Regions from separate parts of the Neomoorella glycerini genome, predicted to be linked through region 1. Evidence: a T-box and tRNA genes for the amino acid it is inferred to sense, from the RefSeq annotation. Region 1 holds a T-box; the other holds one or more tRNA genes.

Evidence for each region. The T-box of region 1 lies ahead of thrS (threonine--tRNA ligase). A T-box ahead of a tRNA ligase gene usually reads a tRNA of that ligase, here a tRNA-Thr.
Region 2: it has a tRNA-Thr gene. The T-box ahead of thrS (threonine--tRNA ligase) is inferred to sense a tRNA for this amino acid. The anticodon was not compared.

The regions. Positions count from the first base shown of each region.
Region 1 is NZ_CP046244.1:189,984-205,908, forward strand. It holds gene MGLY_RS00945 (HD domain-containing protein) at 1-445, shown strand, start outside; gene MGLY_RS00950 (AbrB/MazE/SpoVT family DNA-binding domain-containing protein) at 442-639, opposite strand; gene MGLY_RS00955 (Hpt domain-containing protein) at 670-1,533, opposite strand; gene MGLY_RS00960 (chemotaxis protein CheA) at 1,536-2,990, opposite strand; gene MGLY_RS00965 (response regulator) at 2,974-3,369, opposite strand; gene MGLY_RS00970 (CheR family methyltransferase) at 3,389-4,192, opposite strand; gene MGLY_RS00975 (HEAT repeat domain-containing protein) at 4,179-4,814, opposite strand; gene cheB (chemotaxis-specific protein-glutamate methyltransferase CheB) at 4,822-5,871, opposite strand; gene MGLY_RS00985 (chemotaxis protein CheW) at 5,896-7,392, opposite strand; gene MGLY_RS00990 (methyl-accepting chemotaxis protein) at 7,423-9,354, opposite strand; gene MGLY_RS00995 (HD-GYP domain-containing protein) at 9,449-10,057, opposite strand; gene MGLY_RS01000 (helix-turn-helix domain-containing protein) at 10,533-10,910, shown strand; gene thrS (threonine--tRNA ligase) at 10,967-12,868, opposite strand; T-box leader at 12,996-13,213, opposite strand; gene MGLY_RS01010 (DUF445 domain-containing protein) at 13,271-13,861, opposite strand; gene ytxC (putative sporulation protein YtxC) at 13,971-14,837, opposite strand; tRNA gene MGLY_RS01020 (tRNA-Val) at 15,025-15,099, opposite strand; gene lipA (lipoyl synthase) at 15,154-15,925, opposite strand, start outside.
Region 2 is NZ_CP046244.1:2,372,040-2,387,964, forward strand. It holds gene rpoZ (DNA-directed RNA polymerase subunit omega) at 46-249, shown strand; gene coaBC (bifunctional phosphopantothenoylcysteine decarboxylase/phosphopantothenate--cysteine ligase CoaBC) at 228-1,478, shown strand; gene metK (methionine adenosyltransferase) at 1,483-2,670, shown strand; gene MGLY_RS11790 (YdcF family protein) at 2,705-3,265, shown strand; tRNA gene MGLY_RS11795 (tRNA-Thr) at 3,368-3,442, shown strand; gene MGLY_RS11800 (IS1634 family transposase) at 3,858-5,672, shown strand; gene MGLY_RS11805 (hypothetical protein) at 5,899-6,219, shown strand; gene MGLY_RS11810 (FAD-binding oxidoreductase) at 6,484-7,860, shown strand; gene priA (replication restart helicase PriA) at 8,174-10,582, shown strand; gene def (peptide deformylase) at 10,602-11,060, shown strand; gene fmt (methionyl-tRNA formyltransferase) at 11,082-12,017, shown strand; gene MGLY_RS11830 (DUF116 domain-containing protein) at 12,008-12,814, shown strand; gene rsmB (16S rRNA (cytosine(967)-C(5))-methyltransferase RsmB) at 13,021-14,400, shown strand; gene MGLY_RS11840 (hypothetical protein) at 14,455-14,961, shown strand; gene MGLY_RS11845 (sensor histidine kinase) at 15,110-15,814, shown strand; gene MGLY_RS11850 (accessory gene regulator ArgB-like protein) at 15,895-15,925, shown strand, end outside.

The DNA.
Region 1 (15,925 bases):
CGAGCTGCCGGGGGTAGATAAAGATATCCTGGTGCAGGCAGCGATATTCCACGACTTGGCCAAGGTGCAGCCCTACCTGCAACCGGGGGATGTGGTGGACCCGCGGGAAGCTTTTGAGCCCGGCTACCTGCACGCCTTTCGCAGCGCTTCCCTGGCCAGGGGGATCTACAACATAGATGAGAGGACCGTCAATCTTATAAAATATCACCACCACGAAGAAAATGACCTGCCGGAAGATTATCCCCTCTACCTGTTGCCCATGTACCGCCTCTTCCGGCTGCTGGACGGTTTATCGGCAGGTATCACCAGGAGGGGATCCAGGGTAAAATTAACGACAAATGGAACACTCATTAACGTGAGGGAAGAAAGCTCCTTCCCCCTTTATAACCGGCATTTAGAGCTGGACCTATACTCCGGCAGGACGAGCATCAGACCGCTACTTTAAATTTTTATAAAACAATCCTTACCCTTCCCTTGCCGGAGCTGTCCCGGAAAAATTTCCTTTTTTATTTGCACCTCATCGCCTACCAGGGTAATTGCTAAATAATCACCCGGCCGCCAGTCCAGTAATTTCCTTATTCTTGCCGGCAATCTAACCCGGCCTTTGTCGTCCAGGCAAACAGTTGGCAGGGATGACATTAAAACTTTACCTCCTCAATCTCTTCCCGGCTAAACATGCCACAGAGCCAGCTTGCGGAGGACCCGGCGCGCAACCGGGTCCCGGGCCCAGAGGAACCACCCGGCGGTTAAAGCTGCAGCCATGGCTTCAAGCGCTTCCAGATCAAGGTGCAATTTGTCCCCTGTAAACTCAAGGGCTACCTTTTTCCCCCGGGAAGCCAGTTCCCGGGCCCTGGCTATCTTCGCCGGCCAGCCAGTACCGTCTATTTCTATCACGTGCCGGACATCGACCGTTACTATATCCGGGTAACCTTCAATACATTCGTACAATTCACGTTCCCCTGCCTCGCTATCTATAACCGCCACCATGGTATCCGGTACTATTCTTTCACTTATGAGTTCTTCCGGACTGGGAATAGCATACTTGAGCTCTCCCATCTCCTCCAATCTCTTGAGGATGACAAAACTCCTGGCTCCCCGCATCTCGGAGGTGCGGTCAAGCACTACATCGACCAGGAACCTGCCGGTGCTCCTGCCTGCCTCACCTTGTACCAGCTCCAGCTCTGCGGCCAGCTGCTCATTATGGCAAAGTGGAGTGGCGTCCCCGCCTTCAGCGACTGCGAATATGAGGGAGCGCAGGACGTCGCTCGACTGCAGCAGCAGCCGGCAGGTATTCTCGCTTATTACCGCTTTGCCCTGCCTGATCTTATCCAGCAGGTTCTCCATTTTGTGGGCAAAGTCGGCGATATCTTTTAATCCCATGCAGGCTGCTGAACCTTTGAGAGTATGGACGATCCGGAAAATGGCATCCAGGGTTATGCTTTTCCCTGCATCGAGTTCCAGGAGAAGCTGCTCCAGCTGATCGAGCTGTTCCCGGGCCTCTTCTAAAAATACCTGCCTTAAGTCCGCGGCCATCTTTACACCATTCCTCCCAGCACGCCGCCATTCAAAATCAGGGCGATTTCACCGCTGCCCAGCACCGCCGCACCGCTGAACAGGCTAATTCCTGCCAGTTGGGACGGTAAATTCTTGAGCACCACATCCTGCTCGCCGATGATTCTCCCCACTTCTATCGTCAACCCTCCCAGGAGCACCACCAGCACCATTTCGTCTGCCTCCCTGTTTCCTGCCTCCCCGCTCCCAAGCAACCGGCCGAGACGCAGGAGGGGATACAGCTTATCCCTAAGGGCCACGACTTCTTTATTTTTCAAGTGATGGATTTGATCTATCTTGACCCTGACTATCTCTTTAATTTCTCCCACAGGTATACCATAAAGGCCACCGCACTCCAGCAGCAATATTTTAGTAACACTCATTGTAACCGGTATTTCCAGCCTGGTTTCCGTCCCCTGGCCGGGCTGGCTCCAGATGCTTACCTTGCCTCCCAAACCCCGGACTGTCTCCCGCACCACATCCATTCCTACCCCGCGCCCGGATATTTCACCGGCGACTTCCCTGGTGCTGAAACCCGGGTGAAAGACCAGTTCCAGGGCTTCCTGGTAACTCATCTTCCCCGCCTGCTCTTCGCTGATCAGGCCCAGCCGCAGGGCCTTAGACTTCAACGCCCCCTCGTCAATGCCCCTGCCGTCATCCTTTACAGTAATAACCACGCGCTCCCCCCTTTTCCAGGCGGCAAGCTCTATTTCTCCTTCTTCCTCCTTACCCGCGGCCAGGCGTTCCGGGGGGAGCTCCAGGCCATGGTCCAGGGCATTGCGCACCAGGTGCAGGAGGGGTTCATATATGGCCGCGGCTACATTGCGGTCGATGGTCACCTTATCTCCCCGGGTCTTTAAACGCGCTTTCTTTCCCAGGTCATGCCCCAGTTCCCGGATCACCCGCCGGAAGCGTTCAAAAACCAGCCCTACCGGCATCAGGCGCATTTCCATTACCGTATCTTGAAGGCCCCAGCTGGTGCGGGTAAGGGACGCCTGGTAGTCTTTTAATTCCCGGATAACCTCTACGGGTATACCCAGATTTTCCAGCCTCCGGATCAGGTAAACCAAGCCGTTGCTGTTAATGATCAATTCTCCCGCCAGGGACAGGAGCCTGTTTATTTTCTCCTGCTCTACCCTGACGGTCTTAGCCCCGGACCAGCTTCTGGCAATATCGATCCCGGTTCCCGTTTCTTCCGGGCCGCCGCCCGCGCCCCTTTGAAAATCATCCAGGAACCGCCGCACCTCTTCCCGGGGGGCTTCATCCGCCAGGATAATCTCCATTTCAACAATTTGCCCCCCTTTACTTTTCAGCCCTATTCTTTCCAGCCAGCCCTTTTGTTCCAGGTTATATAACAGGGGCCAGGCATCCCGGCCGCACAGCTCATTGGGGCCGAGCTTTAATGCATTTTCCCGCCCGGAATTAAGAAGTTCCCTCATGATAAGTGCCACCCTTTAAACCGGCAAGGTGCAGGCAAGTTTTTTTAAGTTCCTCAGGGTCTACGGGCTTAACGAGGTAAAGATCCGCCCCGGCTTTATAGGCCGCCAGCCGGTCGTGAGGGCCGGCTTCGGTAGAGATCATAATAATACCCATAGATTGACCTCGCTCCGTCTTCCGGATCTCCTTGACCAGTTCGTACCCGTGCATGGATGGCATATTTACGTCGACCAGCAGCACATCATAATCTGCAGCGCAGATCTTCTCCAGGCCCTCATAACCGTTAGCGGCAACGTCTACTGCAAAGCCGCAGCCCTGCAGCACTGCCGCGTGGTACGCCCGCACGGCACTGGAATCGTCCACAATCAAGACCTTGACCAACGCCGACGCCTCCAGGGTCTTACTTTTGATAAATTATCGCGTTGTTAAACCTGACTGGTTTGAACAAGGTGGTGATGCGGCTCATGGATTCGGAATGGCCGAGAAAAATATACCCGCCCGGTTCCAGGGTCTGGTAAAAATGGAGGGCCACCCGCCGCCGGGAAATGTCATCAAAATAGATCAAGACATTGCGGCAAAATATGGCATGGTAATTGCGCATGACCTGCATGGCCGCGTCATCAACCAGGTTAACCTGATAAAATTTAATGCGGGACTTTAAAATGGACTTCACAGCATAGTTATCCCCCAGGCGGGTGAAATACCGGTCTAAATAAGCAAGGGGTACCTGCCTGATGGCATAATAGTTATATACGCCCCTTTCCGCCCTGCCCAGGACTTCCGTATTTATATCGGTGGCGTGGATTTCCCAGGCCATGCCGGCAGCCATCTCCTGCATGATGATGGCCAGGGTATAGGCTTCTTCCCCGGAAGAGCAGCCGGCACACCAGATCTTCACGCCCCGCCGCCTCCCGCCGTTGCCGGCCCAGAGAGATATCACCTCTTCCGCCAGGCATTTTAACTGGTCGTACTCGCGGAAGAAATAGGTTTCATTTACGGTAAGGGCGTTTAAAAGTTCCTGCCGCATCTTACCCGCGGCATCAAAGCGCAGGGCTGCCAGGTAAGCCGTAAAGTCCCGCATGCCGTGTTTTTCCATCTGCTGTTGGATGCGTTTTTCTACGTAATACTTCTTTTCGTCTTCAAAATAAATGCCCGTCTCCCGGTAGATGTATTCCCTTATCTTCTCGAACTCAGACCGGTTCATTCAGGTATTCTTCACCCTCTACCTGCTGGCTCTCCATGCTGGCCTGTAACTGTTGCAAAGTTTTTGTAGCTATAAATTCCATGTAGGGGTGCCGGAAACGCTGCCTGCAGCTCTCAACCAGGGGCCTGTCTCCCGGCCTCCCCAGTTCGCCGATATATTCCAGCGCCGCGCAGGCGACGTTAATATCCTCCTCCCGCTGCACGACCTGCCTGAGCAAGTCCAGGCTGCCGCTATACCTGCTCCTGCCCAGCACATGGACCGCCAGGACGCGCACGTCCCGGTCGCCGTCCTGCAGCAGCTGCTCCAGAACCCCGGCGGCCCTATCCTCAACCTTGCACGTTAAAATTTCCAGGGCCAGGCTCCTGGAGGTGGGATCATCGCTTTTAAGCAGGGGCGCGACTTCTTGCACTACCTCTCCGGCGTCGCATAAAAGCAGGGAACCCATAATCGCCTCGCGGACTACTGCCTCTTGTTCCCGCTGCAGGGCCTTAACTAGTATCGCCGCCGTTCCCCCGGCTCCCCAGCTACCCAGCCGGCAGGCGGCGTTGAGGCGTTCTGCCCTGTCCGGTGACGATTCTAAGGCTTCTACCAGGGAGAAATACTCTTTCGCGGTTACTCTCAAGGCTTATTCATCCCCCCACCTTCTGCTTGATAATGTCCGCAATTTTGTAGCTGGGCGCAACCACACTGGCTCCCCCGCGCTCTATGGCCGCCCGGGGCATTCCCCATACCACCGCCGTTTCTTCACTTTCCGCAATGGTAAACCCTCCCCGCCGCCGCAATTCCAGCATAGCGTCGGCGCCGTCGTCCCCCATACCGGTCAGGAGCACTCCTATGATACGGTCGGGAACAAAGCACTCCATGGCTGCCTGCAGGGTTACATTGACCGACGGCTTAAAAGCCGTATTTTCCGGGCTGGAGGACAGGTGACAGCATAGCTTCTCGTTCATGTTCAAGAAGAGCAGGTGATAGCCGCCCCTGGCGATAACCGCCATGCCCGGCTCAACGGGCAGGCCTTCACCGGCTTCTTCCACCCTGAAGGGGCAATGCTGGTTAAAGCGGCTAGCCAGGCTGGCAGTAAAGCGCGCCGGCATATGCTGGACCACCACCACGCCCGCCTGTAAGCCGGCCGGTAACTGCGGCAGGATATCTTCCAGGGTCCTGGGACCGCCTGTAGATACGCCGATCACTACCAGCCAGTCCATTTTATTGACACTATGAAAGCCATGCGGCTTTTTCCTGGCCGGCGCCGTCCATCTCCTGGCACCTCGCCGCACCCTGGCTCGCGCTGCGGCCCGCACTTTGCTGACGATCTCACCGGCAAGCCTGTTTATGCCCAGGGAAACGGTCCCGTCAGGCTTGGCGACAAAGTCAACAGCACCTAATTCCAGGGCCTCAAAGGTAGCCAGGGCGTCCTCCTGGGTGAGAGAAGAGATCATCACTACCCGCGCCTGCGTCCCGGTCACTATGTAATGGAGGGCGGTCAAGCCATCCATGCCTGGCATATTAATGTCTAAAGTTACCACATCCGGCTGGAGCAGCAGTGCCTTTTCGACGCCTTCCAGCCCGTCCCGCGCTACATCTAGCACCTCTATGTCCCCGGCCGTTTCAAGGATCTGCCGCAACACCCGGCGCATAAAAGCCGAATCATCGACAATCAGGACTTTTATCCGCTTCAATTTGCATTTTTCACCCCGCCTGCGCTACGCCTGCCACCCATCATCCCCCATTAGCACCCTGGCCGCATCCAGGATAATAACGTTCCTTCCCTTTTCTAATTTAGCAATGCCGCTGACGCAGGGGCGTTCCCCGCCCGGCTGGGATATGCCCGGAGGTGCTGCCTCGATCTTGCTGGCCAGTATTTTTAAAACCTCTCTCACACCGTCAACCATTAATCCTACAACTGAACCATTGCCCTCGCAGATCAGGATGCGGTCCTGCTCGTCGGGGGGTCTTTCCGGGTAGGCAAAGCGCCTTCTTAAGTCGATTACCGGTACTATGCTGCCGCGCAGGTTGAAGATACCCCTTACAAAGGAACGGGTACCAGGAACGGCAGTAATGTGGCCGGCGCGGATTATTTCCCGCACGCTCTTTATTGGCAGGGCAAATTCCTCTTTGCCCAGCTCAAAGGTGACCAGTTGATACTCCTCTTCATGGTAGCGCCTGCGGCCAACTGCCGCTGCGTCCCCTCCGGACTCTACTCCGGTTAAAAAAGAAACATCTCCCAGCAATTTTTCGGAATCTAATACAAACACCATCCGCTTTTCGCCCAGACGGCATACTGCCGCTATCTCCCCGGCACCCTGGCGTAAGATAGCAGGCACCGGCTCCATGGACCGCTCGTTCACCCGCAGCACTTCCGCCAGGCTGTCCACTACGATGCCGGCGGTAACTTTTTTCCCCTGGCCGGCATAAGCCACTATCACCCGCCCTCCGGGCGCCTGGCTATCTCCCAATCCGAAGACTCTTCTCATGCTGATGAGGGGTAAAACCTGGTCACGCAGGGAAATCAGTCCCAGGACGTAGGGGGGAGCTTCGTGAAGGGCATTCCATTCCTCCGGCAGGTGGACGATTTCCTTCACATCAGCTATATTCAAAGCATACTCTTCGCCGCCGACCCGGAAAATCAACAGTTGTTGCTCGCTTTCCTGAACCTTATTGGCCCTGCCTGCCTCTCTTTCCTCCCCGGCTTCATAATGCCCGTTGCCGTTGCCCGCAGCCAAGGTAGCCAGGGCCGGCCCGGCCATTTCCGCTATCATGCCGGCCATATCCACCAGCAGGACCAGCCTACCCTCACCTATCCGGGCTGCCCTGCTCACATAACTCCCGCCTGCCGTTCCTTCCCGGAACTCTTCGATGGCCTCTGCCGGGATATCCATTACTCCTTCAATGCGGTCGACGATAAAGCCGGCCTGGCGGCCGCCGGCAGTCACCACAATGACCCGGCTGTTTTCGTCAGCCGAGGTGCTCTCGAGCCCCATCTTCATGCGGGTATCGTATACGGTAAGGATGGTCCCGCGGAGGTTGGCAAGCCCCCGGATATAGGGAGGGGTCATGGGCACCCTGACTACCGCAGGAACCCTGATAATTTCCTGCAGGTGATCGATGACTATGCCATAACTTTCCGGGCCCAATTTAAAAACAACATATTGCCCGGTTTTACTACCAACTGCTACATCTCCGTCTTCCCGAACTCGCACCTGTCACCCTCCTCCGGGCCTGTAGATATCTCAACCCTGCTGCAATTCGTCCGCCATGGCCGCTATTTCTTCTATGGCCTGGGCCAGTTCTTTCATGCCTTCCGCCTGCTGGCGGCTGGCCGTGGCCGCTTCCTGGGCGGCGCTGCTGGCTTCCTGGGCAGCGGTAGCAATCTGCTCGATACCCCGGGCTGCTTCTTCAACTTTTAGGAGACTTTGATCGGCCTGGGATTTTACTTCTTCCATACCCTTCAATACTGCCCCCATATCATTATCTATCAAATCCAGGTTAAGTGCCGTTTTTTGCGCCTCCTCCGCCTCTTTACGGATGACGTCGCCGATGTTGGTGATATCATGCAAAACGTTCATTACCTGTTCCTGGATGCCTTTTACCATCTCTTTGATTTGCTCGGCGTTACGGGCGCTTTCCTGGGCAAGATTGCGTATGTCCGAAGCGACAACGGCGAAACCTTTGCCGTATTCCCCGGCCCGTGCCGCCTCAATGGCGCCGCTCACGGCCAGCATATTGGTCTGGATGCTCACGCTGGCTATAGTGTCCACTATCTTGTCGATCTGGCGCGCGCTCCGCTCGAGCTGGTTAACTTTATGAACGTTTTCCAGGTTTGTGGTGGCCGCCTGGGAAATGCCGGTGATTAGTTCCTTTACCCTTTCTTTGTTGGCGGCCAGGAGTTCACTCAATTCCTGTACCTGTTGCCTGGAATTCCCGGCTTCACCGGCCGTTAACTGCATGGCTTTTTCTATCTGCTTGATGGCGCTGGCGGATTCCTCCGAAGCAGCAGCCTGGGTCTCGGTGCTGCCGGCAATCTGGTTTAAAGCCGCTTCAATTTCTCCGGCCGACCTGCTGGCTTCCTCGATGGCGGCCGATAGCTCTTCAGCAGCAGCCGCCAGCCCTTCGGCCGATTTGACAATATCCGTTGAGCTTCTCAGCTCGTCCGCCAGATCGGCCAGGTTGGCAGTGCTGCTCCTGATTTCCGTTAAAGCCCGGGCCTGCTGCTCTATACCCTGCAGCGCCTGCTCTGCGGCGCTGGCCTGTTCTTCCGCTGTAGCTGCTATCTGCTCGCTGCCCTTTTGAAATTCGCTTATGGCTTTGTCCGCTTCGTTAACCATGCGGTCAATGTTCACGGCGCCTTCTATTATGCGATTTACGGCTGCCTCTATTTTTTTCAATTCTATAGTTATCTCTTTTCCTTTCTCTGTTTCGCCCCTGGCAACTTCGGCCGCCCTGTTAATGGCCCCGGCTACTATCCTCACATCCTCCTGGATGCTGTTTACAATTTGCCGGATGTCGCTGGCCGCTTTTTCAGAAGTCTCGGCCAGGGTCCTGACTTCGTCCGCCACTACGGCAAAACCTCGCCCGTGCTCTCCCGCCCGCGCGGCTTCAATAGCGGCATTGAGGGCCAGCAAATTTGTCTGCTCGGCAATCCTGACCACCGTACGGACAATCTCGCCAATCCTGGCCGCTTCTTCTTCCAGGCGAGCTACCAGACGGGCCGATTCCTCACTGCGCGCCGCCGCGTCATTGACCCCGCGCACCAGCCCTTCAATGTCCGTTGAAGTGGTGTTGATAAGCGAGCCAATTGCTTTGCAACGTTCCAAGGAGGTCCCGACCTGCTTCACCGCCTGTCGGGCACCATCGCCGATTACCTGAATAGCCGCCAGGGACTGCTGGGTAGCACTGCTGGCTTCCTGGGCGCCGCGCGCGATCTGCTCCATGGCCGCCCGCAATTCCTCCACCGCGCTGGAAGCCTCTTCCACGCCGGATGACAGCTGCTCACTGGCGCTGGCTATCCTTTCAGCCATTTGTTGCTGCTTGGCATGGGTCCTAGCCTGCCGGCGCCGCGCCTCCAGTTCCTTCCTCTCCGTCAATCTTGTTATGTTGCTCTTGGGCGCTTCATAAACCCCCTTCTTTTCCCCGGGCAGGGGTTCCAGTGTTTTTTGTTCCATAAAAAGATACCTCCTCTTTAAGATTAAACCATACTTATTGTTTTTTTTGTATTATTTATTAATATCTGCTTCACCCACACGTTTTAAAAACCGGCTATCTAGTTTCTTTCCCTATCTTTTGCGTCAAATAGGCCGCTATATCGGCATCCAGCCTGCCGTGATACGCCTCCTGGAGAATAATGTCCAGGGCCTGCCGGGGTGTAAGGGCGCCGCGGTAGGGCCTCGGACTCACCAGGGCGGAAAAAACATCTGCCACGGCCAGAATCCTGCCTGCCAGGGTAATGGCGCTGCCCCTGGCGCCAGCGGGATATCCCGAACCATCCAGGCGCTCATGATGCTCTATGCAGGCTTGAACGACCCGCCCTTCATAATGATAATGTTTTAAAATTTCTGCGGTGTAGCGAACATGGAGCTGCATGGCCTGCCTTTCCCGGGGGCCGAAAAACCGGTTTGAATGCAGGAGTTCGGGTGCTATGTGGAGCTTGCCTATATCATGCAATACGCCTGCTTCATACAGCCAGCTCCTATCCGCAATAATTCCCATCGCTGTCGCTATTTCCGCCGCCACCTCACCTACTTGGAGGCTGTGAACTGCTGATACTTCGTCCAGGGCGTATAATTGCGACAGCAGGTACCTGGTTGTCGGCGACAGCTCAGTACCAAATGATGTAGAGGGTTGCGCGCCAGGATATGCCTTTGTCATCCCCACTTTATCCCCATATCTAGACATCTGTAATTATGGATACCGTGATAGCCATCACGCCCATGTATTTTTAAAAGTCCTATCCTGGTAAAAAAAAACTCTTTATAATTAGAGAAAAGGGCCTCCCTTGCCTTTTTCTCTAATAATAAAGAGTAAACCACGAAGACAAGGATATCTTAAAAACACAACTATTTGGACCCCTAACTGACCTTAATCTTTACGATGTTATTTTTTAGTAATAATTACTATTTTTAACTTATGATAACCAACTTTTGCTTGTTTTATATTTCTATTGTATTTTGGCCCGGATAAAATTCAATGCGGAAATTGTTCTTTTTAAACCGGCTACGCTAAATTTTGTCTTTCATCGACGAGAAGACGCTCTTTCTCTTACATTATGTATTGTTTTTTTCTTTTTTTAGACACACTGTCGTATTAATAAAGAAAACTTACTACGTATCACGGAGGATTAAAAATGAAATCAAAACTGGGAGCCAGGCTCCGCTATTACCGAACGAAACGCTATCTGACATTAAGGCAGGTTGAAGACCTGACCGGCCTCCATTCCACTACTATTTCAAGTTATGAACGCGGGACACGCGAACCTTCTCAAGAAACGCTGCGCATTCTGGCTAAGGCCTATAATATCCATGTGGCTTATCTCCTACTGGATGAAGCCGAGATAAACCGTCTCCTGGAGGAAAAAGAGGACAATTTAGCGGTAGTTATCAACCAGCGCCCTGAAATCGCCGAGCTAGTAAATGAGCTAACAGAGCTCCAGCCCCCGGCCATAAAGGCCCTGGTGAATTTCATAAAACACGTGAAGCAGTCCTGGCAACCCCGGGATACCTAAAATAAAAGCCCGCCCGGCATTTTGCTGCCAGGCGGGTTCATTTTTTAACAAAGGTTTTACTCCCGCCGTCTAATCTCTCCGGTTACCCTGTCGATAAAGGCCCGGAGGGGGACGCTACCCGTATCCCCGGCGCGGCGTTCCCTGACGGCTACGGTACCCTCGGTTGCTTCCTTATCACCTACCACCAGCATGTAAGGGATTTGTTCCAATTGGGCGGTGCGGATCTTATAGCCGATTTTATCATTGCGGTCGTTGACTTCGGCCCGGATGCCGGCCCGCACCAGTTCTTCCCTGACCTTGAAGGCATAGTCGTTGTGGCGGTCGGTAATGGGCAGTACTCGCACCTGCACCGGGGCCAGCCAGACGGGGAAGGCGCCGCCGTAATGCTCGATTAAGATGCCGATGAAACGTTCAATGCTGCCAAAGACGACCCGGTGAATCATGACCGGCCGGTGCCTCTGGCCATCCTCCCCGATGTAGTGCAGGTCAAATTTCTCGGGCATAAGGAAATCCAGCTGAATGGTGCCGCACTGCCAGGTCCGGCCCAGGGAATCCTCCAGGTGGAAATCGATCTTGGGACCGTAGAAGGCGCCGTCACCTTCATTAACCACATAGGGCATCCCCTTGGCCTCCAGGGCCTGGCGCAGGGCGCCTGTGGCCGTTTCCCAGATCTCATCGGAACCCATGGCGTTATCCGGCCGGGTGGAGAGCTCGACGTGGTATTTAAAGCCAAAGAGGCGGTAAAAGCGGTCTACCAGGTCGATAACCCCCTGGATTTCGGCCGTGATCTGGGAGGGCAGCATAAAGATATGAGCGTCGTCCTGGGTAAAGGCCCGCACCCGCATCAGGCCGTGGAGGACGCCGGATTTCTCGTGGCGGTGCACCAGGCCCAGTTCGGCCAGGCGTAAAGGCAGGTCGCGGTAGCTGTGTTGCTCTGTTTTATAGACCAGGATGGCCCCGGGGCAGTTCATGGGTTTGATGGCGTAGTCGGCCTCATCAATCCTGGTAAAGTACATGTTTTCCCGGTAGTGGTCCCAGTGGCCCGACTGCTCCCACAGGGAGCGGCTCAATATCACCGGCGTGCGGATCTCCAGGTAACCGGCCTTGCGGTGCTCTTCCCGCCAGAACTGCTCCAGCTCGTTGCGGATAATCATACCCTTAGGATGGAAAAAGGGGAAACCCGGCCCTTCTTCATGAAGGCTGAAAAGGCCCAGCTGCGCCCCCAGCCGCCGGTGATCCCGTTTTTTCGCCTCTTCCAGCCGGTGGAGGTAGTCTTCCAGGTCTTTAGCCTTAGGGAAGGCGGTACCGTAAATCCGCTGCAGCATAGGGTTGGCCTCGCTGCCGCGCCAGTAGGCCCCGGCCAGGCTGGTGAGCTTTATTGCCTTGAGGTAGCCGGTGCTGGGCAGGTGGGGCCCGGCGCAGAGGTCCAGGAAGTCGCCCTGGCGGTAGGTGCTGATGGGTACCCCTTCCGGCAGGTCGTTGATGAGCTCGATCTTATAGGGTTCATTGAGCTGGCGGAAAATTTCCAGGGCCTCGTCCCGGCTTATTTCCTGCCGTTCCAGGGGCAGGTCGGCTTTAATGATTCTTTGCATTTCCGCCTCAATGGCGTTTAAGTCCTCGGGGGTAAATTTATGCTCGCTGTCGAAGTCGTAGTAAAACCCGTCGGTTATAGCCGGGCCGATACCCAGCCTGGTCCCGGGGAACAGGTGCTTGACGGCCTGGGCCAGGACGTGGGCCGCCGTATGGCGATAGGCCAGGCGCCCGCCCTCATCGGCAAAGGTCAAGAGCTCCAGCCGGCACTGCTCCGGCAAAGGACGGGTAAGGTCCCATACTTCGCCATCAACCCGCGCCGCCAGGGCCTCCCGGGCGAGTTTCGCTGAAATGTCCCTGGCCACCTCCAGGGCCGTAGTACCGGCTGCATATTCCCTCACGCTGCCGTCCGGTAAAGTTACCTGCATAATAGCCATCCTCCTCTGAATCATGCATAAATCCTTTGCTACTTATCAAAACCCTTACCTGGCCGGACTCTACCGGCAGGCCAGGAAATCCCCTTACCCCCGCAAAAAATAAAAACCCTCGTCCCTCAAAAGGGACGAGAGTTCTTCCCGTGGTTCCACCCTTCTTCAGGGGATATGCTCCCCCCTCCAAAGCTGATAACGGTAGCCAGCCGGCCGGGCTTACTCGTTATTCAGCCCGGCAGCTCCGGAGTGGTCCGGCTCCCTGCCATCGCCCGGGACGCTTCCAGCCGCGGCATCCCTCTCTGGTGAGCAGTTCAGGGGCCTCTTCTCCTTCTTCGCCGTTAGGTACATTATAGCTATATAAATTAATACGTGTCAAGATTTGGGTAATATACCCCAGCATTACCTCCATCCTGCCAGGGCAGCCTGGACCAGGCCAATAAGGAACCCCAGCAACCCGCCCAGCCATTCTATGTAGCGCAGTTCCCGGCCGGCTACTTCGACGACTACCTCCTCGACCTGGTTTAAATTTAATTTATTAAACTTTGCCGCTAGAATTTCACCTATAGAAAAGGCCTCCGGATTGCGGCCCAGTTCCTCTATCAATTCCTGCAGGGCCGGCGGCATCTCCCGGTGCAGGGTTTCTTCTACCGCCCTGCCAGCTGCTTCTTTTAAACCCTGGGGGATAAAGGAAGGCAGGCGCTCTACCAGGCGCCGCCGGGCCACTTCCGCCACTATGGCCGTAAGCCTGCCGGCAACGGCGGGAGTATTAAGGTGGGCCAGCACTTCATTGAGGGGCAGTAAATTTTTGTCAACGACGCCGGCGATATTGGCCGCTATCTCAGCCTGTCTTTTGGGAATAAGCCCCTGCAGGGTCCAGCAAAATATTTTTAACGGGCGGCGGGGGCGAAAGAGCATCCTGATGGCCACAACGTTGGTCAACCAGCCAATAAAAGCGCCGATGAGAGGGATCAAGATCCACCTGGCAAGCAAATTTATTTCACCCCACCGAGTGCAATAATAACAAAAGCCCGGCCAAAAGACAACTGGCCCGGCCAGGGTAAAAACTGCAATTAATGGGTTTAAGGGACCGGTACGACCGTTAGCGCTTTTGCAAAGGCTGCAAGCAGCGGCTGCAGCCGCTGCAATGGATGAGCCGCTCACCAAAAACGCTCTTGATGGTACTGATGGTGTTATGGTGACGTCCTTTATCCACAGCGTGCAGGACTACCTGGCGGGGAGCAATGGTTATCAGGGCGCTGATTAATAAATCCTCATAGTTGAGATCACTATCAGCCATATCGACGACAAAGCCTTCCAGGTAGTCGCCACTGAGGTTCCGGTTTTCGCCGTCATAGAGCTGGAAGCCGCCACCTGGACTTAAAACTACGTGGACTTTTTCCACCCGGGGCTCCTGAGCTTCCACAAAGTAGCGTAAAAGGCGGATGAATTCGTCATATTCCTTTTCCATCAGGTATTCATCAACGGCTTCTTCCAGGGCCTGGTCCAGTTCCATTAAATAATCCGGCAGGCGAAAGCGTACAAATCCGTCGATATTTAACCAGGTGTTTTCCTGGAAATACTCCAGTATGCGGGCAGCAATGGGCTCCCCCCGCTGCTGGAGCTGGAGGTAACTGTTTTCACCCTGATCCAGGATGGCCCGGGCCCGCCGGCAGATTTCTTCAATGGCCCCGGCATCCAGGCCTTCATACTGGCTTAAAAGCATACCTTCCAGTAAAGCCACTTCCCACCGTTCGACAATAAAGGCGGCCACAATCTCGGCCACCTGCTCTTGAAAGCGTTTCACTTCCCTTTTTGAAGGCCGGCGCGGTCCCGTTTCTAAAAAACAGCGGCAGAAATTAAAGCCCCCCGCCTGCCACAGGTGGAGGCCCACGCTAAAGCCAAATCTATGATTAAACTCGGCCTGCAAGAAGTCAATTGGCCTGGCGGTAATTAACGTGATATTCATGGGCGCTGAACCTCCTTGTGCTGCTATTATATGTGCCGCCCATGTTTTGTATACAGTTAAGCTGCCGCCAGGTTGTTTAAAAATAAAGCCATTGCAAGGCCTGGTGTACCGGCTGAAATTGGCACTGAGGTAATTTTTGTTAAAAAAATGACCCCTGCATTCTTGCAAAGGCCACTTCTTTTCTTCCTGGTGGGTCCGGCAGGGATTGAACCTGCGACCCCCTCCGCGTCAAGGAGGTGCTCTCCCACTGAGCTACGAACCCGTTTATTTTTATCTCCAGTGACGTTATATATTATGCCCGAAAAAGGCCAGTATGTCAAGAGCAGGAGGGCTTCTTCCCGGCCACTTTCTCACTAAACTCGGCAGCATGGTAAGAACTGCGAACAAAAGGGGCAGCGGCCACATAGAGGAAGCCCATTTCCCGGCCTTTTTCAGCGTACCAGGCAAAGGTTTCCGGGGTGACAAATTCCTTAATCTCCAGGTGCCCGGCGGAAGGCCGCAGGTACTGGCCGGTAGTCAGGATATCGCAGTCTACCGACCGGAGATCAGCCATTACCTGTAAAACTTCATCGGTTGTTTCTCCCAGGCCTACCATCAGGCCGGACTTGGTATAGATGGCCGGATCAAGCTCCTTCATTTTTTTAAGAACCTGAAGGCTACGCCGGTAGTCAGCTTGAGGCCGCACCATGGGATAGAGCCGCGGTACCGTCTCTACGTTATGGTTAAAAATATCCGGCTTCGCCCGGGCCACGGTGGCCAGGGCCTCCTCGTCACCGCGAAAATCTGGCGTCAGGACCTCAATATAGGCCTGCGGCAGGACGGCCCGCAGGGCGGCAATGGTGGCGGCAAAATGGCCGGCGCCGCCGTCGGGCAGGTCGTCCCGGGTTACTGAAGTTACGACGACATGTTTTAGCCCCAGCCGCCGCGCCGCTTCGGCCACCCGCCCGGGTTCATCCTGGTCCACTGTTTCCGGCCGGCCGTGCTCTACGGCACAAAAGCGGCAGTTACGGGTGCAGGTATTGCCCAGGATCATAAAGGTCGCCGTGCGCCTGGCAAAACATTCACCCTGGTTGGGGCAGAGGGCGCTC
Region 2 (15,925 bases), 1.3 Mb from region 1:
AGCGTTTTCCTGCGGGTGTTTTTATCTTTTCGGGAGGAAGAAATATTGAAACAGCCATCCCTGGATCAACTGGAAAAGCGAGTTGGCAGCAAATACGCCCTGGCGGTCCTGGCCGCCAAGAGGGCGCGGACGCTGACGGAAGGGCAGTTTGCCAACCTGTACCCTAAGGGGACCAAGCCAGTAACAGTAGCCCTCATGGAGATCGCGGAAGGCAAGATAAGATACGAGTGGGGCAAGAAGAAAGCGTGAAGGTCTTAGAGGGAAAAACCGTCATTTTAGGGGTCTGCGGCGGCATTGCCGCCTACAAGGCGGCCGAGCTCTGCCGGCTTTTGGTCCAGGAAGGAGCTACCGTCCGGGTGATCATGACGGCAGGGGCAACGGAATTTATTACCCCCCTGACCTTCAGCACCCTGGCGGGGCAACCGGCCCTGACGGCAATTTTCGGGGCCGGGAGCGGGGGACCCTTGACCCATATTGACCTGGCTAACAAGGCGGATCTTTTCCTCGTCGCCCCGGCGACGGCCAATATCCTGGCCAAGCTGGCCACCGGCCTGGCCGACGACCTCCTGAGTACCACGGCCCTGGCGGTAAACTGTCCCACCCTGGTGGCTCCGGCCATGAATGTCAATATGTATGCCAAAGCCGCCGTCCAGGAAAACCTGGCGACATTAAAACGGCACGGCTGGGGCATTATTGAACCGGAGGAAGGCTTCCTGGCCTGCGGTACTACGGGCAAAGGCCGGCTGGCCAGTTTGGAGCGTATTGTTGCTGCCTGCCGGCGGGCCCTGGCACCCCAGGATTACAGGGATCTGGTGGTGCTGGTGACTGCCGGGGGCACCAGGGAACCCCTGGACCCGGTCAGGTACATAGGTAATTACAGCTCTGGTAAAATGGGTTATGCCCTGGCCCGGGCGGCCTGGGAGCGGGGCGCCCGGGTGACGCTGATTACTGCCAGCCCGCTACCGCCGCCACCTGAGGTAGAAGTGGTGCGGGTCCAGACGGCAGCCGAAATGCTGGCCGCCCTGGAGGAGCGCTTTACAGGGGCAGATATAGTCCTCAAGGCCGCCGCGGTAGCCGATTTCCGGCCTGTAGCCAGGGCCGCGCAGAAAATCAAAAAGGGACAGCAAGGGGAATTAATTATTCACCTCGAACCCACTGTGGATATCCTGGCTTGCTTAAGCAGGATGAAAGAAAGGCAAATATTAGTCGGCTTTGCTGCCGAAACGGAAGACTTGCTGGCAAACGCCGGGCAAAAGCTCCGGGACAAGCAGTTAGATTTAATCGTTGCCAACGATGTTACCAGGCCCGGAGCAGGTTTTGGCAGCGAAACAAATATTGTCACTTTTCTTTTTCCCGGCGGCCGCAAGGAAGAATTACCGCAGTTACCAAAGCTAGAAGTGGCCCACCGCATCCTGGATGCCGTCACAACTCTGTCGCGCTTTCCGGGGAGGAGAACAGGGCCGGAAAGGGAGGAATAAAGAAATGGCACGCAAGTTATTTACATCCGAATCGGTAACTGAAGGGCATCCTGATAAAATGGCCGACCGCATTGCCGACGCCGTCCTGGATGCCATTTATGAAAAGGACCCCCTGGCCAGGGTGGCCTGCGAGTGCCTGGTCAGTACCGGGCTGGTCCTGGTGGCCGGGCAGATAACCACCGATTGCTATGTGGATATACCGCGCGTGGCCCGGGAAACCATTCGCGAGATTGGCTACACCAGAGCCAAATTTGGCTTTGACTGCGATACCTGTGCTGTGGTCACATCCATTGATGAGCAGTCGCCGGATATTGCTATGGGCGTCAATGAAGCCTGGGAGAAAAAGCAGGGGGTGGCCAGGGATGAATTAGAGACTCTGGGCGCCGGCGACCAGGGAATGATGTTTGGCTATGCTACCCGGGAGACGCCGGAGTATATGCCCATGCCTATTGCCCTGGCCCATAATCTCACGCGCCGGTTGGCTGAGGTGCGCAAAGAAAGGATCCTGCCCTATTTACGGCCGGACGGTAAGTCCCAGGTGACGGTGGAATATGAAGACGGCCGGCCTGTAAGGGTGGATACGGTTGTTATTTCCACCCAGCACCGGCCCGATATCGAGATGACCGCCTTAAGGGACGACATCCTGGAAACCGTCATCAAACCGGTAATTCCGGCAGAGATGCTGGATAACCGGACGAGATATTTTATTAATCCCACCGGGCGCTTTGTCATTGGCGGCCCCCAGGGCGATACCGGCCTCACCGGCCGCAAGATTATTGTCGATACCTACGGTGGTATGGCCCGCCACGGCGGCGGTGCCCTCTCCGGCAAGGACCCCACCAAGGTGGACCGCTCGGCTGCCTATGCGGCCCGCTATGTGGCCAAAAACGTGGTGGCAGCCGGCCTGGCCGACCGCTGCGAGGTGCAGGTGGCCTATGCCATCGGTGTGGCCCGGCCGGTATCCATCAGCGTGGAAACCTACGGGACCGGCAGAATCAGCGACGAGCGGCTGGTAGAATTGATCCAGGCCCACTTTGACCTGAGGCCGGGGGCCATTATCCGCGACCTGGATTTACGCCGCCCCATCTACAAACCGGTATCAGTCTACGGCCACTTCGGCCGGTCGGATCTGGACCTGCCCTGGGAACGGCTGGATAAAGTAGAAGCCCTGCGGGCGGATGCTGGGCTTTAGTCACAATTCGTTTTCATAGAGGTCTGGCCAGGTAATGCTTAAAAAAGTAATCATCGCCACGGTTCTAGCCATCGTTATAACTACCGGTTTCATGTATGGTTATATCGAGTGGTACGGGCGAAACCTGGAGCCGCAGCGTGCTGATGTCATCATCGTGCTGGGCGCCGCCGTTTGGAAGAATGGTCCCAGCCCGGCTTTGCTGGAACGCATCTCCCTGGCCGAGGATCTCTATCACGAGGGATATGCGCCGGCGATAATAACGACCGGCGGTACCGGCGCCTGGAATCCAACCCCCGAAGGTACAGTTGCCCGCTTAACCCTGATCGCTCGCGGTATACCTGCTGGTGTTGTTCACGAGGAAATCAACTCGCACAGTACCAGAGACAACCTGGTCGAGGCCCAAAAAATTATGCTCAGGTACGGGTGGAAGAGAGCTATTATTGTCACCCATGATTATCACCTGCTGCGGGCAACCACCGAGGCGCAGCGGTTGGGCATAGAAGCTTCAGGCGCCGGGGTCCACAAAACGGCTATGTTTAGACCCCCGCTGGTATTACGGGAGGTAATCGCGAACCTGGTCAGAACCGTTGTTTGATATAGAACCGGCTGTCCTGGTATCCAGCCGGGTAATGTGGCGGCGAAGGATGTGGTGTTGATTCCCCGGCCGGGTGGTGTTATAATATCCCTTGTGATAAGTGCTGATGTGGCTCAGGGGTAGAGCAGCGCACTCGTAATGCGCAGGTCGAGGGTTCGAATCCCTCCATCAGCTCCAGGAATACCAAGGCCTCCGGAGTATTTACCGGAGGCCGTTTTAGTTAGTTGCCGCCCAGTTGCCGCCATTACAAAATTATGGTTAAGAACCTATCCAGACCTTTATGGCGAGACCAAGTAACAGATGATACTGTAGAGAATGTAGGTACCGGCACTGGAAGGAATGAGAGATGCCCCTGGGCCTGAGGATTTAAGCCTGTAGGTCCGGGGGCTTTTTTGTATATTTAATCTTGTAACCCAACTTTGACACTAAAACTTCTATTTCAAGGGCTTAAAGACCACCAAGACTAGTAATATCAACGATCTTTCTCTACCGAAGTCGGCAAAACGTAGTGAAAACAAATCTGCCTTAGAGTATTTTCACGCCGGGCATCTCTTGGTATAATAGTAATGACGATAACCGAGGTGATGCCCCTTTGTTCCCCCGTATTATCACTACCAGGCGCGGCGGCCATACCTACCATTATCTGGTCCTGGTAGAATCCTACCGGGAAAAAGGCAAGGTAAAACAGCGCCAGGTTGGGCATTTAGGCAACATCGACCAGTATTCCCAGGAAGAGATACAGCGGCTTATTAATAAACTGCGGGAATTCCTTAAGGAAGATGAGCTGGGCACTGTTAAGGACCTCCAGACCTTCGGCACCAAGCATTATGGTATCCCCTATGTGGTGAATTTTTTCTGGGAGCGACTGGACCTGGACGCCTTCTTTAAAAACTATCTCCAAAATCGTCAAGTAGAGATGGATGTGGCCTTATGCACCAAGATTATGATTTTAAACCGCCTCATCGCTCCTAAAAGCAAGCTTGGAGTATCCCAATGGTTAAGGCAAATTTACCTGCCGGAACTGGAAGAGAAACAGCCTGAGTTGCATCATTTTTACCGTACTCTTGACGTCCTGGAAGAAATGAAGGATTATCTGGAACGCCACTTGTACAACCGGCTTACGGATCTCTTGAGTTATCAGCTTAACCTGGTGTTTTACGACTTGACCAGCAGCTACTTTGAAGGTACCCATTGCCCCCTGGCCAGGTTCGGTTATTCCCGCGACCACCGGCCGGACTGCCGGCAAATTAATATTGGCCTCCTGGTGACTCCGGAAGGCATGCCTATTGCCCACCAGGTATTTGAAGGTAATATACCTGATAAAGTAACCGTGGCTGGCGCCATCGAACAACTTAAGCAAAAGTTTGCCATCAAGAGCTGTATTTTCGTGGGCGACCGGGGTATGCTGACCAGTCATAATTTAGAAGAACTCAAGGAGGCTAACTTCCGTTATATCCTGGGCTTTCATAAACGCGGCCGGGAAGTGAGCGATGAACTACTGGCCAGGTACCAAAACCTCGAAGAATACCAGCTAATAGACGGCGATAACCCCCTCTTTTATGTGGAAGTACCACCAGAGCAGGTACAGGCTCCCCCTAAAGAAAACTTGGTAGAGGGAGAAGAGGAAGAAAAGGAAAACTTCGAGCCTCCGGTTCGCTATATCCTTTGCCACAATCCTCTCAAAGCCCAAGAGGATTATGAATTTCGGGTCAAAGCGATAGAAGAAGCCAGGATAAAATTGCAAGAGCTGAAAGACAGGCTGGCCCGGGAAACCCCGCGGCGGGGGCGCAAGCCTACCACAAAAGGAGTCATGCTTAAAGCAGCTGCTATCCTTAACAAGAAGGGCCTTGCTCCAATTTTTGATATTACTTATGACGGCAAGTCTTTCAACTTTGAAATTAATGAGCCGGCTCTGGCTAAAGAGGCTTTGCGGGACGGCAAATTTTTAATCCAGACTAATGCTGACCTGCCAGCTGAGGAGGTAATTGCCGCCTATAAAAACCTGCTCCAGGTAGAAACCGCCTTTCGCCATATCAAGGACTTCATTCGCTTGAGGCCTATCTACCACTACAACGAAAGTCGGGTTAAGGGACACATCTTTATATGTGTGCTGGCTTATCTCTTTGAAAAATGGCTGGAGGTGATACATCGCCGATATATTGAAGATGAGATTTTTAAGGCGAAACAAATCCCTGATCCTGAAAGTCAAGAAAGAGAGTTACGCCGCTGGAAGGTTGCCCATAAAAGCGGCCGCCGTATCCTGGAATTATTAGAAGAGATAAAGGCTGTTGACCAGCAGTTTCTTGATAAGCGGATTTATAGTATCACCCAGCCCGGACAAAGCCAGAGTGAATTGTTAAAAATTTTGGGCCTTCCACTTCCACCTAAAATTTTAACCTTCAGGTAGCCACTAAGAGCCCCAGAAAGGGGTTGTAGTGACAATTGTCCCTATGGACCCCTTGATTTTTAAGGGGCGGTGTCAAAGTTGGGTTGTAATTATCGAAGGAATTAGCCAGTACACCTATTAAGGTTAGGTTAATAAATTTAACTACCTTCGATTAGTAACTAAGTAACAATTCGGCAGAAAGGCGAATAGGATATACCATCAAATCACTGAAGGGGGATTTTTTACCATGAATGACAACAACAGCAAAGTACAGCGAATTACCTTAGAAAACTTTATCAGAAGGTTAGCTTCCAGATTTCAAGACAGGGTAGTTAATGTTGAGTTTTTTTGTGGCGAATGCTGTAAAAAAGCCAAAGGTGGAGAGTTAACGCTAATAGGTAGAGATTTTATCGAGCTAACTGCAGCTGAAGATTATGAAATTGAAGTTATTACCTTTTCCGGTGGCGATGTAGTAGACAATGAATTTGTAGAGGTTATTATTATACCTTTAAGTCAGGTATGTAGTGTAGAAATACCAGAGAATTGCAACGAAAAGACATCAGACTAGATTATTTCTTGAAATACAATTTGTCCCCGGTCCAGGGCAGGCCGGGGTTTTATTTTTGGGGGTGAGCATAAAATTACCGCCTAAATTGTCGCCTAAATTCATCATCTCGGGCGGCAAAAGGTGTCATATGAGAAAGAAGGCTGGCATGAGAGTTGAGTACTCGTAATGCGCCGGTCAAGGTGTGGTGTGGGAGCAGGAAAAAGGTGAACCGGTGCCGAACTAACCTTAAACAAGAAGGAAAGTGGCTTCAAGAGGCGAGGGTTATTGCAAGCTTCCCTACAGCAAGAGCTGGCAAGGATTGTCGGGAAGGACCGGGTGCTGGCGTCACCCGAAGATCTCCTTTGCTATTCTTATGACGGTACTTTTGTGGCCTACAAGCCGGATGTGGTAGTTAAGCCGGCCAGTACCGAACAGGTGGCCAGGGTCCTGGAATTGGCTTGCCGGGAGGGCATACCGGTCCACCCCCGCGGCGCTGGCACGGGCTTGAGCGGCGGATCGGTACCCCGGGGCGGGGGTATAGCCCTGGTAATGACGGCCATGAACACCATTTATGAGATTAACCCCGAGGACATGCTGGCCGTAGCCGGTCCGGGGGTAATTACCGCTGAACTGCACCGGGCGGTAGAAGAAAGGGGGCTTTTCTATCCCCCGGACCCCGGCAGTGCGGAGTTCTGCACTCTTGGTGGCAACGTTGCCGAGTGCGCCGGGGGGCCCCGCGCCCTCAAGTATGGTGTCACCAGGGATTATATCCTGGGCCTGGAAGTGGTGCTGGCCGACGGCCGGGTAGTCCACCCGGGGGGCCGGACGGTCAAAAACGTCACCGGCTATGACCTTTGCCGGCTGTTTACCGGCTCTGAAGGAACCCTGGGGGTCATTACCAAAATTACCCTGCGCCTTATTCCCAAGCCCCAGGCCGTAAAAACCATCCTGGCAGCCTTTAAGGACCTGGTGCAGACAGGTGAAGCAGTCAATGCCATCCTCAGCGCCGGGATCATACCCAGGACCCTGGAGATTATGGACAGTGTCTCCATTGCCATCGTGGAACAGTTCAGCCCCTGCGGTTTACCCCGGGAAGCAGCGGCCGTGCTCCTTATCGAAACAGATGGCGACAGGGAGCAGGCTCAAAGGGAAGCCGAAAGGGTAGTAAAGGTGCTGAAGGAAGTGGGAAGTGCCGAAATTAGGCTGGCCGCCGATGCCCGGGAAGCAGGAGAATTATGGCGGGCACGACGGGCCGTCTCCCCGGCCATAACCCGGATTAAACCCACCAAAATTGCCGAGGATGCCACCGTTCCCCGCAGCCAGGTGCCGGCCATGATCCGGAGGCTGGGGCAAATACGGGAGAAATACCAGATTGACCTGGTCATCTTTGGCCATGCCGGTGACGGCAACCTTCACCCCAACATTGCCTGTGATTGCAGGGATGCCGGAGAAATGCAGCGGGTGGAAAAGGCCATCGCCGAAATCTTCCAGGCCGCTCTAGAACTGGGGGGGACCCTTTCAGGAGAACACGGCATCGGCCTCCTCAAGGCACCTTTTCTGATGGCAGAACTGGGAGAGGCAGGTTACCAGGCCATGCGGGATATTAAGAGGTCCCTGGACCCGAAGAACATCCTGAACCCCCACAAGATTTTCTCCGGGTGACAGGTCCAGCTCTGGCCTGGTCCGGCTCCCCCTGGATACTGTAAGTCTCGCCGGCGGTACTTTTCCGCAGGCCAAAGAAAAGGGAGGTTTCCCGGGGGTTAAATTTTACTTTATGAGACAATAGTTTAAAAAACGGAGTGAAAGCGGAGGGAGAGTGGAGAGAGTCCGGAGCGGTCAGTTAAATCATGTTTAACTCCGGCAACTCCAGGGAGGTTTGCATGCGGGAACGCCCGGCTCTAAATCTTGCATTCACTACCGGGGGCAAATCTGCTATAATGTTGCTGGTGGATCAGTTAACCAGGAGGGGGTCGAGTTGGCGAATTTGCTGGTAGAAGTGGCCGTCAACTCGGCCCCTGGTTGCGCTCCCCTCCTCACCTTAACCTACCAGGTACCCCGGGAGCTGGCTTCCCAGGTAAAAGAAGGCTCCCTGGTCCTGGTAACGGTGGGGAAGCGGCTGGCCACGGGAGTGGTAGTTGCCCGACCTGATAAAGCGGACCGGGCCGGGCTGAAGGCCATCAAGGCTGTCCTGGAAAGGGATTTCCTGCCGCCAGGGATGGTAGAACTTGGTCGCTACCTGGCGGAACGTTATTTATGTCCCCTGGCGGTAGCCCTGAATACCCTCCTGCCGCCGGCAACAGGCAGGCGCCTGGAACGCCGTTGGTGCTGGCTACCGGGCGCAGGAGGCGAAACGGAAGCGGCTTTAAACCTGGCTAACTGCCTGCCCCCGCCGGCCGGGGCTCTGGCCGCCTACCTGGCCGGCCGCCGGGTGGCCGGGGAAGGCCAGCTACAGCAGTTAGGCCGCCGCCGGGAACTTAGCGGGGCTTTAGCCTCTTTAAAATCCCACGGCCTGGTCCGGGAAGAGTGGTCCTGGCGGGAGGCGCCCCGGGAGAGGCAGCCCCGCTGGGTAGTACCCGGGGAAGGGGTGGCAGCGGCAATAGAAGCCCTGGTAAAAAAAGCGCCGCGCCAGGCGGCCATCCTGAAGGACCTCCGGGACGGCGGACCCCGGCCGGTGACCAGCTTTGCTGCCGGCGGGGGATATGCCGCCCTGAAGCGCCTGGAAGAACAGGGCTTAATTAGGATTACCCCGCTACCTCCCGGGGATAATAAAGAAATATATCCTGAAATCAAACTTAATGCAGCCCAGGAAGAAGCAGTGGCAATTATCAACGCCGCCCTGGGACGGGGAGGGGCCTTTTTACTCCACGGTGTTACCGGCAGCGGCAAAACCGAGGTGTACTTGCGCTGCGCCGGCGAGGCCCTGGCAAGGGGTTACCAGGTCTTGTTCCTGGTTCCGGAGCATGCCCTAATCCCGCAAATGGTAGCCCGGTTAAGACAAAGGCTGGGGGACCGGGTGGCCGTTATCCACGGGGATTTACCTGCCGGCGAAAGGGCAACCGTCTGGGAGCAGGCCCGCCGGGGGGAAATCCAGGTTATCACCGGCAGCCGGTCGGCCCTTTTTGCCCCTTTCCCGCGGCTGGGGCTCATCGTCGTTGATGAAGAACACGCCGGCAGCTACAAGCAGGATACCGCACCCCGCTATGACGCCCGGGAGGTTGCCATCAAGCGGGGGCAGCTGGAAGGAGCGGTGGTGATTCTGGGGAGTGCCACACCCAGTACTGAGATTTTTTACCTGGCCCGGCGAGGGAAAATACAGTTATTACAGCTACCCCGGCGGGCGGGGAATGTGAGCCTGCCCCGGGTGGAGATAGTCGATTTGCGGGCCGAATTCCGGGCCGGTCACCACGGTATTTTAAGCCGGCGGCTGGAGCAGGGGATAACTGCCGCCCTGGCCGCGGGACAGCAGGCCATCCTCTTTTTAAACAGGCGGGGCTATGCCCCCCATGTTCTTTGCCGCCGCTGCGGCCACGTTCCTTTATGCCGGCACTGTGCTGTAGCCCTGACCTATCACCAGGATGGTACCTTGCGCTGCCATTACTGCGGCTACGTGCAAAAGGCAGGAGCCAATTGCCCGGTGTGCGGGGGCACCGTGGTACGCCTGGGTTCCGGCACCCAGCGGGTGGAAGAAGAAGTGCGGGCATTATGGCCTGGGGCCAGAATTTTACGGGCCGATGGGGATACTACAGCCAGGAAGGGCCAGTGGGAAAAGATCTACCGTACCTTTGCTGCCGGACAAGCTGATATCCTTATCGGTACGCAGGCCATTACCAAAGGTATGGATTTTCCTGGTGTTGCCCTGGTGGGTGTGGTTAACGCCGATTTATCCCTGTACCAGCCGGACTTTCGCGCCCGGGAACGTACCTTCCAGCTGTTAACCCAGGTAGCCGGCCGGGCCGGCCGCCGGACCGGTGAAGGGGAAGTTATTATTCAAACTTATAACCCCCAGGACCCGGCTATTACCCTGGCCGCGACCCAGGATTACCATAAGTTTTACGAGCAGGAGATAGCTATGCGGCGTAATTTGAGCTATCCTCCCTTTATAAAACTGGTGCGGCTGGGTTTTACCGGCCCGGATGAGGCCAGGGTAATTGAAGCCGCCCATGAGGTGGCCGGGCTAATCAACAGTAAAAGCAGCAAGATCCAGGTCCTGGGCCCGGCGCCGGGGTACCCGTCCCGGCTCAAGGATAATTACCGCTGGCAGTTGCTTCTCAAGGTGCCTGCCTGGTCGAGGTATAAGGGCCACCTGGCTGCAAGCCTGGCAGCTTACCGCAACCGCCATGATGTCCGTATGATAGTAGATGTAGGGCCCATTAATCCCTGGTAGCAAGCAGGAGGCAAAGAGGTTGGCAATTCACCAGATTTTAATCCACCCTGACCCCATCTTACGGGAAAAGTCGCAGCCGGTAAAAAAGATTACCCCCAATATCTGGAAGCTCCTGGATAACCTGGCCGATACCATGTACGAAGCTCCCGGGGTGGGCCTGGCCGCCCCCCAGATCGGGGTCTTAAAGCGGGTCATTGTCGTTGACGTGGGGGAAGGGCTGATAGAACTGATTAATCCGGAAATAATAGCGGCCAGGGGGAGGGATGTAGGGCCGGAAGGGTGTCTCAGCGTCCCCGGGGCCCAGGGGGAAGTACCCCGGGCCGCAGTCGTAACCGTGCGGGGTCTTGACCGTCACGGCCGGGAGAGGGCAATCAAAGCGGAAGGCCTTTTGGCCCGCGCCCTGCAACACGAGATTGACCACCTGGACGGGGTGCTCTTTATCGATAAAGTAATCCGCTGGCTGGAGGATAAACCTTAATTCCGAAAAGGAGCGGTAGACATGCGCCTGGTATTTATGGGGACGCCGGATTTTGCCGTACCCGCCCTGAAGGCCCTGCTTGCTGCCGGCCATGAAATAGCCAGGGTGGTTACCCAGCCCGACCGGCCCCGGGGACGAGGTAAAAAACTCCAGCCGCCCCCGGTTAAGGAGACGGCGCTGGCAGCGGGACTGCCGGTGAGCCAGCCGGCGGCCATGCAAGAGGAGGAATTCTTAACCGGGCTACAACAATGGCAGCCAGAAGTCATTGTGGTCGTTGCCTTTGGCCGTATCCTCCCGCGGGAGATTTTGGACCTGCCGGAGAAGGGCTGTATCAATCTCCATGCCTCCCTCTTACCCCGCTACCGGGGGGCAGCCCCCATCCACCGGGCGGTAATGAATGGTGAAAAAGAAACCGGCGTCACCACCATGTGGATGGTGCCGCAATTAGATGCCGGCGACATCATTCTCCAGGAGAAGCTGCCCATTGGGCCGGAGGCCACCACCGGGGAAATCCACGACCGGCTGGCCGTCCTGGGTGCCGGACTCCTGGTACATACCCTGGACCTGGTGGCCACCGGCCGGGCTCCCCGCCAGCCCCAGGATGAAACCCTGGCCACCTACGCGCCCCCCCTGCAGCCGGATGAAGAGAAGATTAACTGGGAGCAGCCGGCAGGAAAAATCTATAACCTTATCCGCGGTTTGAACCCCTGGCCAGGGGCCTACACCCTGCGGGCCGGCGAACGCCTGAAGGTATATGGCGCCAGGATTTTAGATGAAGCAACTACCGGGATACCGGGCCAGGTGGTGGCGGTGACGGGTGAAGGCTTTGTCGTCCAGGCAGGAAGAGGTAAGCTGCTCATTACCACGGTCCAGCCCCAGGGGAAAAAGATCATGCCGGCGGACGCCTACCTGCGGGGTTATCCCCTGGCCAGCGGGGAGGTGCTGGGATGCGCATAAAAAAGCGCCTTTTCATTGGCCTTCTGGCCCTGAGCCTTTTGTTTATAACTGCCGTGCTGGCAGGCAGCTGGTATCTCCTGGTTAACCATACCAGTTTTCTCAATCGTCTCCTCCTGGTGCTGGGTTTTTTTACCCTGGCCGTCCTCTTCCTCATTATTGCCCTGGGAATTGCCGGGCTGGTACTGATCCTCTGGCAGGAACGCAGCCGGCCCTTCCTCCAGCGCCTGGGCTTAATAGCCGTCAATACTCTTTTTCCCGTGGCCCTGGCCCTGGGCAGGCGCCTGGGGGTTAAGGCAGAAACCATTAAAGCCTCGTTTATTGAGATGAATAACCAGTTAGTCCGCCTCCGGGGCCTGCTGATAGAACCCGGGAAGATCCTCCTCCTGGCTCCCCACTGCCTGCAGTGGAGCGGCTGCCCCCATAAAATCACGGTTGACGTCTATAACTGTCGCCGCTGTGGCCGCTGCCCCATTGATTCCCTTCATGCCCTGGCCGAAAGATACGGTGTCCGCCTGGCCGTGGCTACCGGAGGTACTCTGGCCCGGCACTTTGTCAAACAGTACCGGCCCCGGGCCGTGGTGGCCATTGCCTGCGAGCGCGATTTAACCAGCGGCATCCAGGACACCCAGCCTATGCCTGTCCTGGGGGTTTTAAACTCAAGGCCCCATGGCCCCTGCCTCAATACCCAGGTTAATTTAAACCAGGTAGAGCAGGCTATCCAGTTTTTCCTGTACGGCAAAACAATCAGCCAGCCCCAGGTACGCAGTGAAGGCTGGGAAGTTAGCAGCAGTGTTTAGAAGTTCCCTATAACGCGCAATGAAAAGGAAGTATGTTTGGGTAAAGCCACCCCCGCCGCCGAGCAAGGCTGAGCGTAAAGTTTGCTAGCCGAGAACCACCGGAGCCTGAAGCCTGTACCCCCAGCCCTAAAGAAGCTAGAGTACAGATCAACCAGCTATCGCCGATTTTAGGTAGAAACTTATTGTCGTGAGGAGGTAACAACAGGGTGAAACTCAGGCCGGCTGCTTCGGCCCGGGAGGCGGCCCTGCAGGTCATTTACCGGGTGACGGAGGAAGGGGCCTTTGCCAGCCTGGCCCTGGATGAAGTCTTGCAGGCCTCCAACCTGGAGGGCCGCGACCGCACCCTGGCCACGGAGCTGGCCTACAGCGCCATCAAGGCCTGGCAAACCCTGGACTGGGCCCTGGGCCTCTTTTTAAAACACCCCCTGGCGAAACTGCCGCCCTGGATCCGCTGTCTTTTGCGCCTGGGTGGGGCGCAGTTGCTGTATTTACCCCGGATACCGGCGCGGGCGGCCATCTATGAAACAGTGGAACTGGCCAAAAAATACGGGCACCGGGGCACCGTGGGCCTGGTAAACGGCGTCCTGCGCCATTTAGAACGCCGGAAAGATGATTTACCTTACCCGGATCCCGGGAGTGATCCTGCCGGCTACCTCTCCTTGCGTTACTATCACCCCCGCTGGCTGGTAGAGAAATGGTTGACGCAGTTTGGCTACGCAGAGACGGAGGCCCTCTGCCGCGCGGATAATGAACCGGCCCCCATGGTTATCCGCGCCAATACCCTGAAGACGACAGTAGCCGGCCTGGCCGCGCGCCTCCAGGACGAGGGAGCCACCATCAGGCCGGCCCGCTATGCCCCCGAGGGCCTTATAGTTGAAGGCCTGGGGGCGGTAAAGGCCAGCCCTTCCTTCCGGGAAGGGTTGTTCTATGTCCAGGATGAAGGTTCCCAGCTGGTCGGTCATGCCTTAAAACCCGAACCAGGGTCCATAGTTATCGATGCCAGTGCCGCCCCCGGCGGCAAGACGACCCACCTGGCCCAGCTCATGGCCGACCGGGGCACGATCCTGGCCTGCGATGTCCATCCTTCCCGCCTGGAGTTAATTCAAGAAAACTGCCGGCGCCTGGGGGTGACTTGCGTCCGGGCGGTTCTGGCGGATGCCCGGGAACTGGGGCAACGATACCCGGAGGTTGCCGATTATTTGCTCCTTGATGCCCCCTGTTCGGGGCTGGGGGTATTACGCCGGCGGCCCGATGCCCGCTGGCGCAAGGAACTGGCCGGGACCAGGGAACTGGCCCGGCTGCAGCTGGAGATCCTCCTGGGAGCCAGGCGGGCTTTAAAGCCGGACGGGGTTTTAGTCTACAGCACCTGCTCCCTGGCCCCGGAAGAAAACCAGGAAGTTATCCGGCAATTCCTGGACCGGGCGCGGGAATTCTCCCTTGTTTCCCTGGAACCATGGCTGCCGGTCCTGCCTGCCGACCTGGAGGTCCCGGCCCGGCAGGGCTGGGTACAGTATCTACCCCAGCGCCACGGTACCGACGGCTTTTTCATAGCGCGCTTAAAAAGGGAGGAAAATAGAGGATTTTGACCTGCGATGCAGAATTTGGTTTAGGTAGATAGGCGGTAAACTGGGGGGAATTTTATGGACATCATGCCCTGGACGGCCCTGGTCTTTCAGTCTATACCGGAGGAAATAATTTTAGTTACTTTAGGTTTGGCGCTAGTTGGCGAGTATCCCAGGATGAAAGGTATTGTTGTGGTGGGGATAATCGGGGCATTATTTTCCTTTTATTTCCGGCGTTTATCCCTGGATTTTGGAATTCATACTTTAGCTTCAATTGTTGCATTGGCCCTGGCAATGCGGCTGTTATTACGGGTAAATTTATTTAAAGGGCTTTTAGCTGCTTTCCTGGGTATTGTGGCTTTAGGTATTATTGAGAGCATATCTTTCCCTCTTATTTCCTTCTTAACTGGCTTGAGTTTTGAAGCAGCCCTTCGTGATCCAGTGTTAAGGATCCTTTTTCCCCTACCGGATGAAATAGTCCTGGGCCTAGTTGCTTACTTCTGCAGGCATCGGCATTTCTCCTTAATTACTGCGGGCCGGTTGATACCAAATAATGCCAGAAAGGAAAAAGAGGATGAAAAGTAGAAATTTCACCTGGATTATTATAACCCTGGTCCTGCTGCAAACTTTGTTAATTATTATCCTTAATTTAAGCCATTATGCTCGGCAGGCATTTCCTATTTTTTCCCCCGAAAAGACTCCACTAACCTATTTAATTTTTTCATTTTTATTTTTGCTTACTTCTACTGGTATAATTTATGTTTTATTTTCTGCCGCCGGCCGGGATATGCAACTCCTGCGCCAGGAGCTGTACATAGAAAATTTAAAGGAGAGCCTGAAGAACCTACGCGCCCAGCGCCACGACTTTATCAGCCACCTGCAGACCGTCTACGGGCTGCTGCAGCTGCACATGGCCGATGCCGCCCTGGAGTACATAACCTCGGTCTGTGACGAGGTGCGCCGCCCCACCCGCATTATTGAAGTCAACCAGCCGGTACTGGCGGCCCTCTTCCAGGCCAAGGCCGCGGCGGCGGAAGCCCGGGGGATAAACTTCCAGTATGAAATAAACAGCGATTTAAAGGGGTTCCTGCTGCCTCAGATGGATGCTACCAGCATCTTTGGCAACCTCCTGGATAACGCCATTGAAGCCACCCTGGCTGCCCTGCCCGGCATGGAAAAGCGCATCTGGCTGCGCATTTTTAATGCCGACAACTGCTACTGCTTTGAGGTAGGCAATACCGGGCCGGTCATTCCCCTGGAGCTGCAGAAAAAGATCTTTGAAAGGGGTTTTACCACGAAGAAGGTCGATAAGGAGAACCACGGCCAGGGGCTGTATATCGTCCAGAAACTGGTGGCGGCCCATAACGGCCGCATCGAGGTCCGCAGCAGCGACCAGGGCACGGTCTTTACCGTGAAATTTCCCGTTTTATCGATATAATTTGCCAGAGCAGCAGGAATCTGGAGAATCATGTAGAATAATATGGTAGAATTAGCAAACCCTTATGGAGCAGGTAAGCCTTGTTAAGCATCCACCATTTAGCCCACAGGA